Regions from separate parts of the Rhizobium sp. BIGb0125 genome, predicted to be linked through region 3. Evidence: predicted binding sites of a transcription regulator. Region 3 holds the regulator's gene; each other region holds the start of a gene.
What was found. Region 3 encodes PhoB, which activates phosphate uptake and scavenging genes when phosphate is short. Its sites were predicted from a motif close to TGTCATNNANCTGTCAT; they were not measured.

Region 1 (5,372 bases), on a different contig from region 3:
AAACCGGTCTGCCAGAATGCCGGCAATGGGTGCCGACATCGCCACGAATATCGCCGGCAGTGTCAACACCATGCGGCTCAAAAGCGCGACATGCTCTGTACCGGCAAAGGTCTGCTCAATGGCGGGAAGGGAAGGTGCCACCGTGGTGCCGGCCATGATGGTCAGGGTCGCCACGAACAACAAGGTGCCCTTCAGGGCAAGGCTGTGCTCTTTCATTATGCAGTCTTTCGGTAAGGCGTCACCTCACGTCCCTGTTTCAGCGTGTAGGCCCACCATTGCAACTTGGTCATCATGGTCTCGAATGCGGTTGTCGCAGAGGTGCCGGCATCCAGCCGTCCATCCGGGCCAACGCTTTTCCAGGGATTGGCAAAGCTGACCACATCCCGTGTGGTCACCGCATGCAGTTCGGAAAACACCGGACGAAGCTGCTCGACGGCGCGAAGGCCGCCGGAAATGCCACCATAGCAAACAAAACCGACGGGTTTTGCGTTCCATTCCTCATAGGCGGAATCGATCAGTATCTTAAGCGCACCAGTGTAGCTGCGATTATATTCCGGTGTGATGACGATGAAGGCATCGGCAGAGTTGAGGCTCTCGCGCAGTTTCTTCGCCGGCTCCACATCCATACAATGTCCTTGCGGCAGGTTCAGTTCACGCGGGTCCAGCACCTCAACCTTGATATGCGGCATTGCCGCCAGTTGCTCACTGACCCAGGCCGTCATCACATCTGCAAAACGCACGGAGCGGGCACTGCCAATAATGACGCGGATGGAAAGTGTTTTGTCAGTCATGGAAAATCCTTTGGTGTTGAATAATCCGTGTGGTAGTTCCTCAAGTAAGGTTGAGGTCAATAGTGATGACAAAAAAACTTCGGCAATTGCCGATTATGCGGGACTTGAGTGTGGGCGAGGTGGCGGAACGCGCCGGTGTTGCCGTGTCAACCTTGCATTTTTATGAGGCTGAAGGGCTGATCAAGGGCTGGCGCACCAGTGCCAACCACCGGCGTTACGGGCGTGATGTGCTGCGCCGCATCGCCATTATCAAGGTTGCGCAACGTGCCGGTATTCCACTGAAGGAAATACAGGGCGCGCTTGGCGCATTGCCGGATGAGCGAACACCCAATTCGAAGGATTGGCAGCGATTGGCGGCGGATTGGCGCTCAGACCTCGATGACCGTATTGCCCGGCTGACACGGCTGCGCGACCAGTTGACCGGCTGTATCGGCTGCGGCTGTCTGTCCACCGATGAATGTCCCTTGCGCAACCCCGGTGACGTGCTGGGTGAAAACAGTGTTGGTCCGGTGCTGCTGGAGCCGAATGGCTGACACAAAAAAGGCCGCGCCAAGCGCAGCCTTTTGAGATGTCATAGAATGACGTGCAATGACGCGGATCAGCCGCGCGAACCCTTGGCAATTGGCTCCTGATAGGAGAAGCCCATGTCCCATGGGAAATAGATCCAGGTGTCCTGGCTGACCTCTGTCACGAAAGTGTCGATCATCGGCACGCCTGATGGCTTTGCGTAGACACAGGCAAAATGCGCTTGTGGCAACATGTCGCGCACTTCCGAAGCGGTCTTGCCGGTGTCGGTCAGATCGTCCACCACCAGAATGCCCTTGCCCTGTTCGGTGGTCAGTTCAGGCGAAATGCCCTTCAGCAGGTTCATCTCACCCTGATTGACGTAGTCATGGTAAGACGCGATGCAAACTGTCTCGATGAGACGGATGTTCAGTTCGCGCGAAATGATTGCGGCAGGTACCAGACCGCCGCGCGTAATACAGACGATAGCGCGGAAATCCTGGTTCAGACCTGCGAGGCGCCATGCAAGTGCGCGCGCATCTCTGTGGAATTGATCCCATGAAACGGGGAAAGCTTTATCGGGGAGAGAAGACATGAGAAAAGCCACCATGAGCGTGTTGTGTTGATGGCTTTCGCTAATAGCGGCAACACCGCTGAAAAATCAAGCTTTCCACAGGTCGCCTGGTTCGTTTCACACAGCTGTTATAAAATTACACTAGCTGCTTTCCTGTTTCCTAATTCCCGCAGGAGAAGAAAAAATGCGTATTTTTAGCAAATTTGTCGCCGCATTGGTGATTGGCACAACTTTGACGACGCCTGTGTTTGCGCAGGATAAGCCGGCAAAGAACGTCATTCTGCTGATTTCGGATGGCGCAGGGATCAATACATGGCACGCCGCCAGCTATTATCGCCACGGCGCGCTGGGGCATGAAGTGTATGACGATTTCGACGTGAAGGTGTTCTCGTCCACGCATCCGCTCAACACCTCCAACACCCCGACCAAATCTGCCGAAGGCACCGTGACGTTCGATCCTGCCGAACTCTGGAAGTCGGAAAAGTCTGACAGCGTGTTTGAAGGTTCGCTTGGTAACTATCCCGGTTATTTCACCGGATATGACTATACCCGCGCTTATTACACAGACAGTGCTGCCGCTGCCACGGCTCTGGCCAGCGGCGTAAAAACCTACAACAACGCCATCAACTGGTCGAACAACGACGAGAAGCTGAAGCACATTGGCGAATATGTCGTTGAAAGCGGTCGCGCCCTTGGTGTTGTCACCAGCGTTCAGTGGAGCCATGCAACACCGGCCGGGTTCCTTGCCCATAATGCAAGCCGCAATGAATATGCAGCCCTTGGCAAGGAAATCGTTGAAAGCGGTCTCGCAACCGTTGTCATGGGGTCCGGCCACCCGCTGTTCGATAATAATGGCAAGGCAGTCGAGCCAAAGGATGACAAGGCCTATCGTTACGTTGGCGGCAAAGACACCTGGGACAAGTTGACATCTGGCGAAACCGCCTACAAGCTGATTGAAACCAAGGCTGACTTTGAAGCTCTGGCAGCCGGTTCGCTTGACCTCGGTGACAAGACCAAGGTCATCGGCACCGTTCAGAACAACGCGACCACCCAGTTCAACCGCAGCGGCGTTGGTTTTGGCGACAAGCTGGAGAACCAGCCTGAATTGGCCACCATGACCAAGGCAGCCCTGAACCTAATCTCCAAGGATGAAGACGGTTTCTTCCTGATGGTCGAGGGCGGCGCGGTGGATTGGGCAGCCCATGCCAACAACCTGCCACGCATCATTGAAGAGCAGATCGAATTCAACGAAGCCGTTGAAGCGGCCGTCAAATGGATCGAAGAAAACAGCTCTTTCGATGAAACAATGATCATCGTCACCACCGACCACGGCAATGGCCTGCTGCAGGGACCGGATTCCGATAGCAAAGCCTATTCCGACATCATCAACCAGGGCGCTGGCGCCATGCCGCTGGTGCGCTGGAACTCCGACACCCACACACGCGAACTGGTTCCGGTTTTCGCCAAGGGCAATGGTTCGGATTTTTTCACCAAGAATGCAAAGCCGCATGATGGTCTGGCCCGTTACCACGTTCCTGCTGCAAGCCAGGTTTACGTTGATAACACCGACATCTTCCGCGCGTCTGCTGCCGCGCTCGGCATCACCGTTGACCAGAAGACCAACTGATCAAACGGCAGATAACAATGGAAAAGGGCGGCAAAATTGCCGCCCTTTTTCTATTTGGTCTGATGGGGACTTGAAGCTTTAACGCGACAGCAGCGTCAGCGCGGTCATCGAATCCAGAAGCGTGCGGGTCACGCCGCCAAACAGCATTTCCCACCAGCGCGAATGGGTATAGGCACCCATGACCAGCAGATCGATACTGTCATCTGAAAGGCGGTTTTCAATTGCCGCATGGGCCGAAAGCGTGCCTGAGGTCGCTTTGGTGGCCACGGTCACCTTCACGCCGTGGCGCGCAAGGGTTGCTGCGAGTTCTGCACCAGCCATAGCCGGTGACTGCGTCGCGGTTTCTGGCGGATCAACCGTGAAGATCTCGACGCTTTCCGCTTCCTTCAGGAAGGGCAGAGCATCAAAGGCCGCACGCGTGGCTTCGCGTGAACCGTTCCAGGCAATCAGCACCCGCTTGATCGGTTTGGGTTCGGTGAGAATATAAGGCACCAAAAGAACCGGGCGGCCGCTTTCAAACAGAAAGCTTTCAATATCGGAACGGCTGTCGGAAAGGCTGGATGAATCGCTCTGTCCGGCAATCACGATATCGGTGCAACGGGCGCTGTCGACGGCGGATGAGGAGGTATAACCAACCGAGGAAACGAAGCTGCGCCACTCATGCGACACACCATTTTCCGAGAGTTTTTGCTCGAAAATCCGGGCAATTTCCTTTGTTTCTTTTTGCGCAATATCCTGAATAGCCTGAATGGAGGCAGGATCGGGAATTTCCATGGGTGCAACGACGGGTACAGCCGCCATGGTTTCCATATGCAGGCCAATCACATGCGACGAGAACCTGTTCGCCAGAGCAATGGCGAATTCACTAACCTTTGCTGCGTTTTGAGTGCTGTCCAGAACGGTCAGAATTGTTTTGTAGCTCATGACGATCTCCTCAATGGTATGCGTCTCAAGTGTCTTGAGACTGGTCCTTCTCGAAATATGTCGCCTTGATCCTGATCAAGTTCTCACCGTCTTTCGGTCCGGTGAAAAGATAACGCGCCAAAGCACTTAACGGTTCACGTGCTGGCGGCAGCCTTTTCACGTCCGATCTTTTCCAGCATGTCTGAAACCGCCTGCGCTGCCGCATGCAGTACCGCCGCATCACGAGCGCGCACCACGATTTCGGTCGAAAATCGCTGCCCGTCATATTTAGGGTAGGAGCCAATGCTGGTTTCAGGATGGTTTTTCTGAACTTCGCCCAGTGCCGTGCCGATATCGCCTTCGCCGTATGGGCTGGCAACCGACTGCGACAGCAGCTTCACACCGGTTTTCAGGTGCGGGACGACATTATGCACCATGGCCTGAAAGACCTGCGGCACACCGGCCATCACATAGACATTGCCGATGTTGAAACCGGGGGCGGTCGAAACAGGATTTGCGATATGGGCAGCACCTTGAGGCAGACGCGCCATGCGCTGGCGGGCCTCGGTAAATTCCATGTCACGGGCGCGGTACATATCGGCCAGCAGGCGCATGGCTTCCGCCTCATGCACGCACGGCACGCCAAAGGCTGCGGACACCGCATCGGCGGTTATATCGTCATGGGTCGGACCAATTCCGCCCGATGTAAAGACATAATCATAACGGCTGCGCAGTGCATTCAACGCCTCGACAATGGCATCCTGCTCGTCTGCGACAATGCGGACTTCCTTGAGGTCGATACCCGACAGGGTAAGCACATCGGCGAGGTGTCCAATATTCTTGTCTTTGGTGCGGCCTGAGAGCAGTTCATCGCCAATGGCAAGCATGGCGGCGGTAACGGAAACGGGTGCAGTGGTCATGAAAAATCCGCGGTTGTGTCTGTTGAACGTAGCGCGATGCCGATGGAATGCAA
Region 2 (5,372 bases), on a different contig from region 3:
CGTTGATCACAGCCCAGGCAATCAGGAAGGCTAGAAATGTGAGGATGAAGCCCCATGATCCGCCCACTCGAGCGATCGAGTCGGCCAGACGTTCCCCGAAGGATGTTTCGGCTGAGAAGGCCGCATTGGTGTCCGTACTGACAAATTCCCGGTTTTTCGTGATTTCGAGAACACGCTTCTCGACATCTCCAATGTCTTTTTTGGAGCTTTTGAAACGCGAAACAATGGCTTCATGAATATGGGACACAATATCTCTCCGTCATGGGAACCTGCTGGAGGCTGACGAAGAGATAAGCGTTTGCCGGGTGTTCGTTCAACTGCTTTCGGCGGTTGTCCGTGTTTCGCCCCAGCTATCTGCATTGTTCAGCCAGTCAAAGCCGGGGAAGAAACGCGATTTGCCGTATTTCTCGCCAAACATCATGTCGTATTGCAACAGACGGTAGTCCCTGATGATGTCGGGTATCGACTGGGAGGAAATCGACCAGTCGGCAATACCGTTATCCTTGGCATCCACCAGCATGTGACGGTCCACAACCGGGTATTGCTTCTGCACACGGCCAAGCATGCCGGTGTAGAAAGGATCATCCATGCCAGCAGTTTTCAGCACGTGGTACGGCAACATGGCAGGGCTGATAGAGCCGATGTTTTTGCGTGTACCTGACTTGGACGACCACACTACCAAAGGTGTCTCATGTTCGCGCTTCATCACCTCAAGAGGTGCACGGCGTGTCGCCACCATGCCCGGCATATAGCCGCTTTCGACATAGACCTGACCCATCGGTGGCAGGTGATCGCCAAAGGTCACGATGATGGTTTCGCGGTTGCGTTTCTTGGCCCAGTCGATCAGGCGCGCAATGCTTTTGTCGGACTCGTTCACGCCCTGCGCATACGTCGCCAGCGCGTCTTCTGCACTGGGCGAAAGATTGCCCTTGCCATCAACGCGAATGGAATTGTTGGCGTAACGGTTAGCCTCATAGGGGCCATGGCCCTGCAGCGTCACCGCAAACAGGAACAGCGGGTTCTGCGCGTTATCGGCCGTGCTCATGATCTGCTCGAACAGCGCCTCGTCAGAGGCGAAGATGCCGCGCTTTTCCATGGCCGGCATGTTTTCTTCCGAGCGGAACTCTTCAAAGCCAAACGACTTATAGACCTCCTTGCGGTTCCAGAACCATTCCTGGAACGGGTGCATGGCAATGGCCGAATAACCCTCAGCGCGGAAGAAGGTCGCCAGCGATGGCACAGGGCCGCGTATATATTGCTGATAGGGAATGCTGCCATAGGGCAGGAAGGCGTTGGAAAAGCCAGTCAGCGCCTCAAATTCCACATTGGCCGTCATGCCGCCAAATTCCGGCGAAAACACATTGCCGGACTGGGTGGCGCGAATGGTCGGCATCGGGTCTGGCGTCAGCGAGACGTTGGAGAGCTTGCGCGGGTCCCACAGCGACTCGTTCATGATGACGATAACGTCAGGTCTTTTGCTGTTGTTGATGGCGAAGGCCGAACCGTCGGCATAGATATCGGCAATATTGTCAGCATTATAGGTGTCTGGTGCCGAGACATTGGCCATCGGAATGTTGAAGGTAAAGGCCATGACAAAACCGTTATGGCGATAGTTTTCCTTCTGGTCCCACATCATCGGAATAATGTTCAGGCGATCGCGGATCCAGGAATATTGCGAATATTCCATCAGGGAACCAAGACCGGCCAAAACCGGAACGGCAAGCGCCAAGCGCCACAGACGGCCGGTGAGTGGCAGCGCAGGCGACGCCTTGTAGATGAAGCGGGCTGCAAAAACGATGGCAACAATGGCAATGGCAAGACCGGCAAACACACCGACTGCCGCCAGCGGCCGTGCCTGCAACATGGCAGGCAGCAGCTGGAAAATCTGCCGGCCAAACAGCATGTCGGACGGGTAGAGCGGGTCAGAAAGGTAGAACTGCTTCTGGCTGGAAATGAGGGCCGGGATGAGCAGTGCCGGTACCGCAATGATAAACGACTGGTAGTGGCGGCCAAACAGCGCGTCGAGTGCGATCATCGCCAAAAAGACCGCAGCAACCGTGGTCATGCCGGGCCGGGCAGTCGAGGTTAAAAATGTGCCCACATCGGTCAGCGTGCCGCGGGCAATCCATTCCAGGAGAACGACCAGAAGCAGTGCGCCAAGCAGTGTATTCACCACGAAAACCGCTTCGCCCAGCAGCATCGTTATGCGCTTGATACTTCTTGTTGAAAGGGCAAAAGCAGCCCTCTCGGTTTCCTCGATCTCGGGAACCGATTTACTCAATGTCGTCACTCCGGCGGTATGGTCACAGAATCATGAAAAGATCTGTCGTCAATTTGTCATGTAACTGTCACATAAGTTTCATGAACGCGACATGAACTGTTGAAAATGCACAGTGTTTCGGGATGAAATTTACGTGACCGCGCCTGTGCTTCTCATCACTGATTGCGGAGTAAGACGCCACACGTTAAATGGTTATGTATGAGCGACTTACACACCACACCGAATACTCTTCGAATTGCTATCGGGCAGTTCAATCCAACGGTTGGCGACGTGGCGGGCAACCTCGCCAAGGCGCGTGAGGCAAGGGCAGATGCGGCCAGCCAAGGTGCTGACCTTCTGCTTCTGACCGAGCTGTTTATTTCAGGTTATCCGCCGGAAGATCTGGTTTTGAAGCCGGCGTTTCTCAATGCCTGCCTGAAGGCGGTTGAAGATCTGGCGGCAGACACCGCCGATGGCGGTCCCGGCGTCATTGTCGGTTTCCCAAGACAGGGTGAACTTGGCCGCCACAACTCGGTCGCCGTGCTGGACGGCGGCAAGATATTGATGCTGCGCGACAAGATCGACCTACCGAACTACGGCGAGTTTGACGAAAAGCGTGTATTCGTGGCCGGCGAAATGCCCGGTCCCGTCAATTTCCGTGGTGTCAGGCTAGGTATCCCAATTTGCGAAGAAATCTGGAACGATATGGGCGTGTGCGAAACGCTGGCGGAAACCGGTGCTGAATTGCTGCTGGTGCCCAACGGTTCGCCCTACTATCGCGGCAAGGTGGAAGTGCGCCATCAGGTGGCGCTACGTCAGGTTATCGAAACCAATCTGCCGCTGATTTTTGCAAACCAGCTTGGCGGGCAGGACGAACTGGTATTCGACGGCGCAAGTTTTGCGCTGAATGCCGACAAGAGCCTGGCATTCCAGATGAGCCAGTTTGAGGCGACACTTGCGGTCACGGACTGGAAGCGCACTGAGAACGGCTGGCACTGCCACAGCGGCCCGATGTCGAAAATCCCCGAGGGCGAGGAAGCGGATTACCGCGCCTGCCTGTTGGGCTTCCGCGACTACGTCAACAAGAACGGCTTCAAGAGCGTCGTGCTTGGCCTGTCCGGTGGTATCGATTCCGCCATTTGCGCAGCGATTGCGGTCGATGCGCTGGGTGAAGAGCGTGTTCGCTGCATCATGCTGCCATACCGCTATACGTCGGATGAATCGCTGAAAGACGCTGCCGATTGCGCCAAGGCGCTGGGCTGCCGTTACGACATCGTGCCGATTGTCGAGCCGGTGGAAGGTTTCCTGTCTTCGCTTGCCGAACTGTTTGAGGGCACCGAAGAGGGCATTACCGAAGAAAACCTGCAAAGCCGTACCCGTGGCACCATCCTGATGGCGGTGTCCAACAAGTTTGGCTCCATGGTGGTGACGACCGGCAACAAGTCCGAGATGTCGGTGGGTTACGCCACGCTTTATGGCGACATGAATGGCGGCTTCAACCCGATCAAGGACCTCTACAAGATGCAGGTCTACGCCATTTCGAAATGGCGTAACGAACATGTGCCGCCAACCGCGCTTGGTCCGTCCGGTGAGGTGATACCGGCGAACATCCTGTCCAAGGCGCCATCGGCCGAACTGCGTCCAAACCAGACCGACCAGGATTCACTGCCGCCATATCCGGTGCTGGATGATATCCTGGAATGCCTGGTGGAGCAGGAAATGTCGGTGGATGACATTGTGGCGCGCGGCCATGACGTCACGACCGTACATCGCATCGAGCATTTGCTTTATCTTGCGGAGTACAAGCGCCGCCAGTCTGCGCCGGGTGTGAAAATTACCAAGAAGAACTTCGGGCGTGATCGCCGTTACCCGATCACCAACCGGTTCAGAGACCGGTAGAGATAAGAACGGCGCGGCTCAAACCGCGCCGTTTTGTATGGTGGGTTGCCGTGTATGGCTGCAACACGACTCTCGTCGTCTCTATGCTTGTCACAGAGATCCAGCGGAGCGCGTCGGCGCGACACCATTCCCGTACCTAGATTACCTGACCGACATCGATGCGGTTGCCATCCGGGTCTTCAAAAACAAAGGCGCGCAGGCCGTAATCCTTGTCCTGCAGACCCTTGATGATGCGCAGGCCATGTTGTTTGCACAGCCTATGCAGGGCATCGACGTCACTCACCATCATGTGAGCAACGTTGAAGGGGGCTGCCTTGTGTGACGGCTGCAGGGTCAGATGCAGCTCGGCATTGCCCTGCTTCAGGATCATGAAACCGACGGGATTGCCGTTTTCAAAGACCTTGGTGAAGCCGAGAACACCGACATAGAAGTCATGGGCCTTTTGAATGTCCTTGACGGGAAGCATGGCGGCAATCCGGCCAATACGGATGCCTTGATCGGCGATGGAATTCATCGCAGAACCTCGAACCTGGGAGAAACGGGGCAGGGTAAACGTACGGTGCCGAAACGCTGCTGTTCTCCTTATTTGAATTTGCAGGACGGTGCCTGCGGCAATAGGATCATTATGTGAAGGTGTCGGGCGAGGCAAATAAAATGTCCGCTCAATCCTGTTGATGAGTAATCCCGGGAGGATGCGTGCGCAGTTCCATCGAAATCTACAACATCCGCACCCGTCAGATGCGTGTGGTCTGGCAGACCGAGGCGCTGTTTGAAGCGCCCAACTGGTCGCCGGATGGCCAATACCTTCTGCTTAATGCCGATGGGCTGATCTATCGCCTGTCGCTTTCGGGTGATCCGACACCGGTCAAGGTGGACACAGGTTTTGCGACCCTGTGCAACAACGACCATGGCATTTCGCCCGACGGTTCGCTTTATGCCATTTCCGACAAGGTGGAGTTTGGCAAGAGCGCAATCTACCTGCTGCCGTCTTCCGGCGGCACGCCAAAGCTGATGACGCACAATTTGCCATCCTATTGGCATGGCTGGTCACCGGATGGAAAATCACTTGCCTACTGCGGCATTCGCGATCAGGTTTTTGATATATATTCCATGGACATAGAGAACGAAGTTGAATCACGTCTTACGCATGGTGAGGGCCGTAATGACGGGCCGGATTACTCCGCCGATGGCCAGTGGATCTATTTCAATTCCA
Region 3 (5,372 bases):
AGAAACCCCGATGAATGTCGGGATGAGCACAGCTATGCGCCGTACAAGGAAGCCAATCATAGTAGACCTTCGATCTGTTCCTTCAGGAACCTGTTCGTTGGTAGGTGTGGCGATTTTGCCTACATCTTAATTTGTCGGAACTGCACAAAGCAAATGCCGCGCGCCTTTATTAAAAGGCACGCGGCACGCTTAACGATGACAGCTTACTCAGCGATGTCCACATTTTCGAATGTGAAGTCACCCAGCGGGCTCTGAACGAAGCCGCTGACTTCCTTACGCATAGGAACGATGGACAGGGAGTGGTCGATGGTTGCCCAAGGAGCTTCCTTCTTGAAGATAACCTGAGCTTCTTCATAGAGCTTGGTGCGCTCAGCCTGATCGGTCGTAACCTTGGCCTTCTTCACCAGATCGTTGAACTCCTTGTTGCACCACTGCGCACGGTTGTTACCGCCAACAGCTTCGCAGCCGAGAAGTGTGTCGAGGAAGTTGTCCGGATCGCCATTGTCGCCGGTCCAGCCGAGGAATACAGCGCCGTCACGGTCCTTAGCCTTCGAACGGTCGAGGTATTCGGCCCATTCGTAGGATACGATCTCAACCTTTACGCCGATCTTTGCGAAGTCATCCTGGATAACTTCAGCAGCGCGACGTGCGTTGAGCATGTAAGGACGCGAAACCGGCATTGCCCAGACCTTCATGGAGAGGTCCTTCACGCCTGCTTCTTCAAGCATCTTCTTGGCAGCGTCGAGATCGTAAGAATCATCTTCGATCTTGTCGTTGTAAGACCACATTGTCGGTGGGATCGGGTTCTTGGCAGGCGTTGCCATGCCCTGGAACACTGCGTCAACGATAGCTGGCTTGTTGATAGCCTTGTTGAGCGCCTTGCGGACTTCGACCTTGTCGAACGGAGCCTGCGTTGTGTTGTAGGCGAGATAAGCAACGTTCAGGCCTTCCTGTTCCATAACCTGCAGGTTTGGATCAGCCTTCATGGACTGTACGTCAGCAGCGTTCGGGAACGGCATCAGGTGGCATTCGCCAGCCTTGAGCTTCTGGTAACGAACAGCAGCGTCGGTGGTGATCGCGAATACGAGATCGTCTACCTTAGGCGCGCCGCCCCAGTATTCCTTGTTAGCCTTGTAACGGATAACGGCATCCTGCTGGTAACCGACGAATGCGAACGGACCGGTGCCAACAGGCTTCTGGTTCAGCTGTTCCTTGGTGCCGTCAGCAGCGAGCTTGTCGGTGTATTCCTTCGAAACGATCGAAGCGAATGGCATCGCAAGGTTTGCCAGGAAAGGTGCTTCAGGACGGTTGAGGGTGATCTTGACCGTCATGTCGTCGACTTTTTCAACGGACTTGATCAACTCCGGGAAGCCCATGCCGGCAGCATATTCCCAGGACGTACCAGGTACATACTGGTGCCATGGGTTGTCGGTCTTGATCTGGCGCTCGATGGAGAAAACAACGTCATCGGCGTTCAGTTCACGGCTTGGCGTGAAGAAGTCTGTGGTCTGGAACTTTACGCCCGGACGCAGCTTGAAGGTGTAAACCGTGCCGTCTTCCGAAACTTCCCAGCTTTCAGCGAGACCAGCAACTGGCTTGGTTGTGCCGGGCTCGAATTCGAGCAGGCGGCTGTAAACAGTGTGCGCAGCGGCGTCAAAGGTGGTGCCGGCGGTGTAGAGGCCCGGGTCAAAACCTTCTGGAGAACCTTCGGAGCAATAAACGAAGGTTTTCGCGCTTGCTACATTGGCGAAGCATGTTGCAGACAGCAATGCTGCCGCAATGAGGCCAATTTTGGAATTCATGTATAGCTCCCACTTTTATGTTCCCGCTTGTGCCAACAGGCGGGAATGGTTGAGTCATTATCGTAATTTCAGTCTGTTCCGATGCCGGAGCCACAACACGGGAAGAGCTTCACAAGGCAGTTTCCGTTTTGCTGTTCCAGCCTCGCTGCCCCCATTGCCAAAATAACGGGCGCTTTAACCGAAAAGCTGTCTTAGCATCACGAGAGGCAAAGGCGGAAGCCCCCTTATTACGTAAAGATATGATTTATTCTGTCACAACCAGAGATTCCTGTATCGATACAGGCCAGCCTGATTTTAAGGCTCTGATATGTGACGGAATTGGTGCCACGCAAAACCAGCACCTTGGCAAATCAGACAAAACGCAGAATCCGCATAAAACAAGGGCTTAGAGGCTGTGCAAAACCATGCGCGGAAAATTTCACGTAAAAATACTATTTATTTTCAATTAGTTGAATCGCCAATCTGTATGACTGAAAACAATTTGTCATAAAAAATAAAAAAGTCCGTTGACATAGAGCGCTGCTCGCCGTACATCGCTCTCCGTCGCCCAGATGGCGGAATTGGTAGACGCGCCAGCTTCAGGTGCTGGTACTCGCAAGGGTGTGGAGGTTCGAGTCCTCTTCTGGGCACCAATTTCTTGATTTAGTTATCTAAATCAGCCTGCAAAAAAGCTCCGGTCTCCGGAGCTTTTTTGCGTTTAGGGCCTTAATTACTCCTCACAGCCTGTCCGAAAATGATAGATTTCGACCAGTTCGAGCACGCAGTTTTACTCGTCGGATTGGGCGTGTCTGAAACCGCAAGTTTTCAGGCCAATTTTGCCCCAAAGCGGGGATGCCAAGTCCTCATATCGAAGGACGGTAGCAGCGATGAGTTGCAAGCTCATGGGTAGTGAAAGCTCTCCCAAAAACAAAAAGCGCGACTATGAGCCGCGCCTTTGATGTTTTTATATGATGAAAAGCCGGATCAGGCTTCCATCGAATAACCCGCACCACGAACTGTGCGAATGACATCCTGCATATTGGAGAAGTTTAGCGCCTTGCGCAGACGTCCGACATGCACGTCGACAGTACGCTCGTCGACGTAGATATCATGCCCCCAGACACCGTCGAGCAGCTGCGAACGTGAGAACACGCGTCCCGGTGAGGACATCAGGAACTCCAGCAGGCGGAACTCGGTTGGCCCAAGGCGCACTTCACGGCTTTTACGGTGAACGCGGTGCGTTTCACGATCAAGCTCGATATCACCGCATTTCAGCACCGAAGACAGCACCTCGGGCTTCGCACGGCGCAGCATGGCTTTCACACGTGCCATCAATTCTGGCGTGGAGAACGGCTTGACGACATAGTCATCCGCTCCGGTGGCGAGACCGCGAACGCGTTCACTTTCTTCACCACGCGCCGTCAGCATGATAATCGGCAGGCGTTCTGTTTCAGGCCGCATTCTGAGGCGCCGGCACAGTTCGATGCCGGAAACACCCGGCAGCATCCAGTCCAGCAACAGAAGGTCAGGAACCCGTTCCTGCAAACGAATTTCTGCTTCGTCTCCACGGGTGATCGTGTCGACTTCGTAGCCTTCGGCTTCTAGATTGTAACGCAGCAGAACGCTCAGGGCTTCTTCATCTTCTACGACTGCGATCTTCGGCAACATGGCTGTACTCCGCTCAAGTCCGTCTATCTATTATTCGGTTACAGCACCGAGCGTGTTGGAGCTGTCGTCCTTCGGACGATCACCTTCAAGCTGGCTGCCTGTTGCCATGTAATAGATGGTTTCGGCGATATTGGTTGCGTGGTCACCGATACGTTCGATGTTCTTGGCGCAGAACAGCAAATGCGTGCAGGTGGTGATGTTGCGCGGATCTTCCATCATGTATGTCAGCAGTTCGCGGAACAGCGAGGTATACATAGCGTCGATTTCTTCATCACGCTCACGGATGGCATTGGCCTTCTCGGCAGAACGCGTTGCGTAAACATCAAGCACTTCCTTGAGCTGAACCAGTGCCAGCTCGGACAGGTGCTCCAAGCCGCGTGCCAGCTTGCGTGGTACGCCCGTGCCCTGAACAGCGATTACGCGCTTGGCAGTGTTCTTGCCAAGGTCGCCAACGCGCTCCAGGTCGCTTGCAATACGCAGGGAACCGATGATTTCGCGCAGGTCGGCCGCCATTGGCTGACGCTTGGCAATGGTCACAATTGCCTTGTCACCAATTTCGCGTTCCGCGTGGTCAAGTACGACGTCTTCTGAAATGACCTTCTGGGCCAAAGCCGCATCGGAGTTGACCAATGCGCGAACTGCATCCGCGCACATTTGTTCTGCAAGACCACCCATCTCAGAGATGCGGCGTGTCAGGAATTTCAGCTCATCGTCATAAGCAGACAAGATATGCGAATGTGTCGATGTCATTTCAAAGTCTCCGGCTTCTGCAAGGACGCGAGACGAAGCTAAATGGCTCCAAGTCGCTCCGGCACAATTCTTTCACGTTAACAGCGGGCGATTACTCCAAGATTAGCCGAAGCGTCCCATGATGTAATCCTGCGTGCGCTGGTCGTCTGGATTGGTGAACATCTTGTCAGTGTCGTTTTCTTCGACAAGATGGCCGAGGTGGAACATCGCCGTGCGCTGCGAAACGCGAGCTGCCTGCTGCATCGAGTGCGTCACGATGACGATCGTGTAGTTGGTGCGCAGTTCGTGGATCAGTTCTTCCACACGTGCCGTTGCAATCGGATCCAGAGCCGAGCAAGGCTCATCCATCAGGATGACTTCCGGGCTAACGGCAACCGCACGGGCGATGCAGAGGCGCTGCTGCTGACCACCGGAAAGACCGGTACCAGATTCATGCAGGCGATCCTTTACTTCGTTCCAGAGACCGGCTTTGTGAAGGCTGGATTCAACAATCTGGTCCATGTCCGCACGCGACTTTGCCAGGCCGTGAATACGTGGGCCGTAAGAGATGTTCTCATAGATCGTCTTCGGGAACGGGTTTGGCTTCTGGAACACCATGCCGACGCGGGCACGCAGTTCCACCACGTCGATGGCCGGATCGTAGATATCATCCGTATCGAGGGTGATCTTGCCGGTAACGCGGCAACCATCAATGGTGTCATTCATGCGGTTCAATGTGCGCAGGAATGTGGACTTACCACAACCCGATGGGCCGATCAGCGCCGTTACGGTGTTTTCGCGAACGTTGAGGTTCACGTCGAAAAGCGCACGCTTTTCACCGTAATAAACCGAAACGTCCTTGCCGATCATCTTAAGCGAAACATCATTCATTTTCTTGTCCAGCGCCTTTTCAACTGCTGCTTCCGACATCATGTTCATCTGCTTCAAGCTCCTTTTACCAGCGCCGTTCGAAACGTCGACGCAGAAGGATTGCGCCTACATTCATAACAATCAGGAACAGAAGCAATATGATGATTGCTCCCGATGTACGCTCTACGAAAGCGCGTTCTGCTTCATTTGCCCACATGTAGATCTGGACTGGCAAGGCAGTAGCAGGGTCCATTGGTGTGGTCGGGTAGTTGGCAACGAAGGCCACCATGCCGATGAGAAGCAGCGGTGCGGTTTCACCCAGAG

Region 1: a site for PhoB is predicted at 1,985-2,001, ahead of M2418_RS04675 (alkaline phosphatase). Genes of this name have one in related genera too.
Region 2: a site for PhoB is predicted at 2,336-2,352, ahead of M2418_RS04155 (LTA synthase family protein). Genes of this name have one in related genera too.

The regions. Positions count from the first base shown of each region.
Region 1 covers NZ_JANUDV010000002.1:128,326-133,697, reverse strand. The annotation lists gene M2418_RS04695 (MFS transporter) at 1-216, opposite strand, end outside; gene M2418_RS04690 (NADPH-dependent FMN reductase) at 216-791, opposite strand; gene soxR (redox-sensitive transcriptional activator SoxR) at 857-1,324, shown strand; gene gpt (xanthine phosphoribosyltransferase) at 1,390-1,890, opposite strand; gene M2418_RS04675 (alkaline phosphatase) at 2,054-3,496, shown strand; gene M2418_RS04670 (universal stress protein) at 3,575-4,420, opposite strand; gene M2418_RS04665 (competence/damage-inducible protein A) at 4,555-5,319, opposite strand.
Region 2 covers NZ_JANUDV010000002.1:17,937-23,308, reverse strand. The annotation lists gene M2418_RS04160 (DUF1003 domain-containing protein) at 1-247, opposite strand, end outside; gene M2418_RS04155 (LTA synthase family protein) at 314-2,281, opposite strand; gene M2418_RS04150 (NAD+ synthase) at 2,480-4,159, shown strand; gene M2418_RS04145 (glyoxalase superfamily protein) at 4,296-4,673, opposite strand; gene M2418_RS04140 (TolB family protein) at 4,856-5,372, shown strand, end outside.
Region 3 covers NZ_JANUDV010000005.1:440,679-446,050, forward strand. The annotation lists gene M2418_RS16465 (ABC transporter permease subunit) at 1-60, opposite strand, end outside; gene M2418_RS16470 (ABC transporter substrate-binding protein) at 204-1,802, opposite strand; tRNA gene M2418_RS16475 (tRNA-Leu) at 2,348-2,434, shown strand; gene phoB (phosphate regulon transcriptional regulator PhoB) at 2,766-3,449, opposite strand; gene phoU (phosphate signaling complex protein PhoU) at 3,480-4,199, opposite strand; gene pstB (phosphate ABC transporter ATP-binding protein PstB) at 4,302-5,117, opposite strand; gene pstA (phosphate ABC transporter permease PstA) at 5,134-5,372, opposite strand, start outside.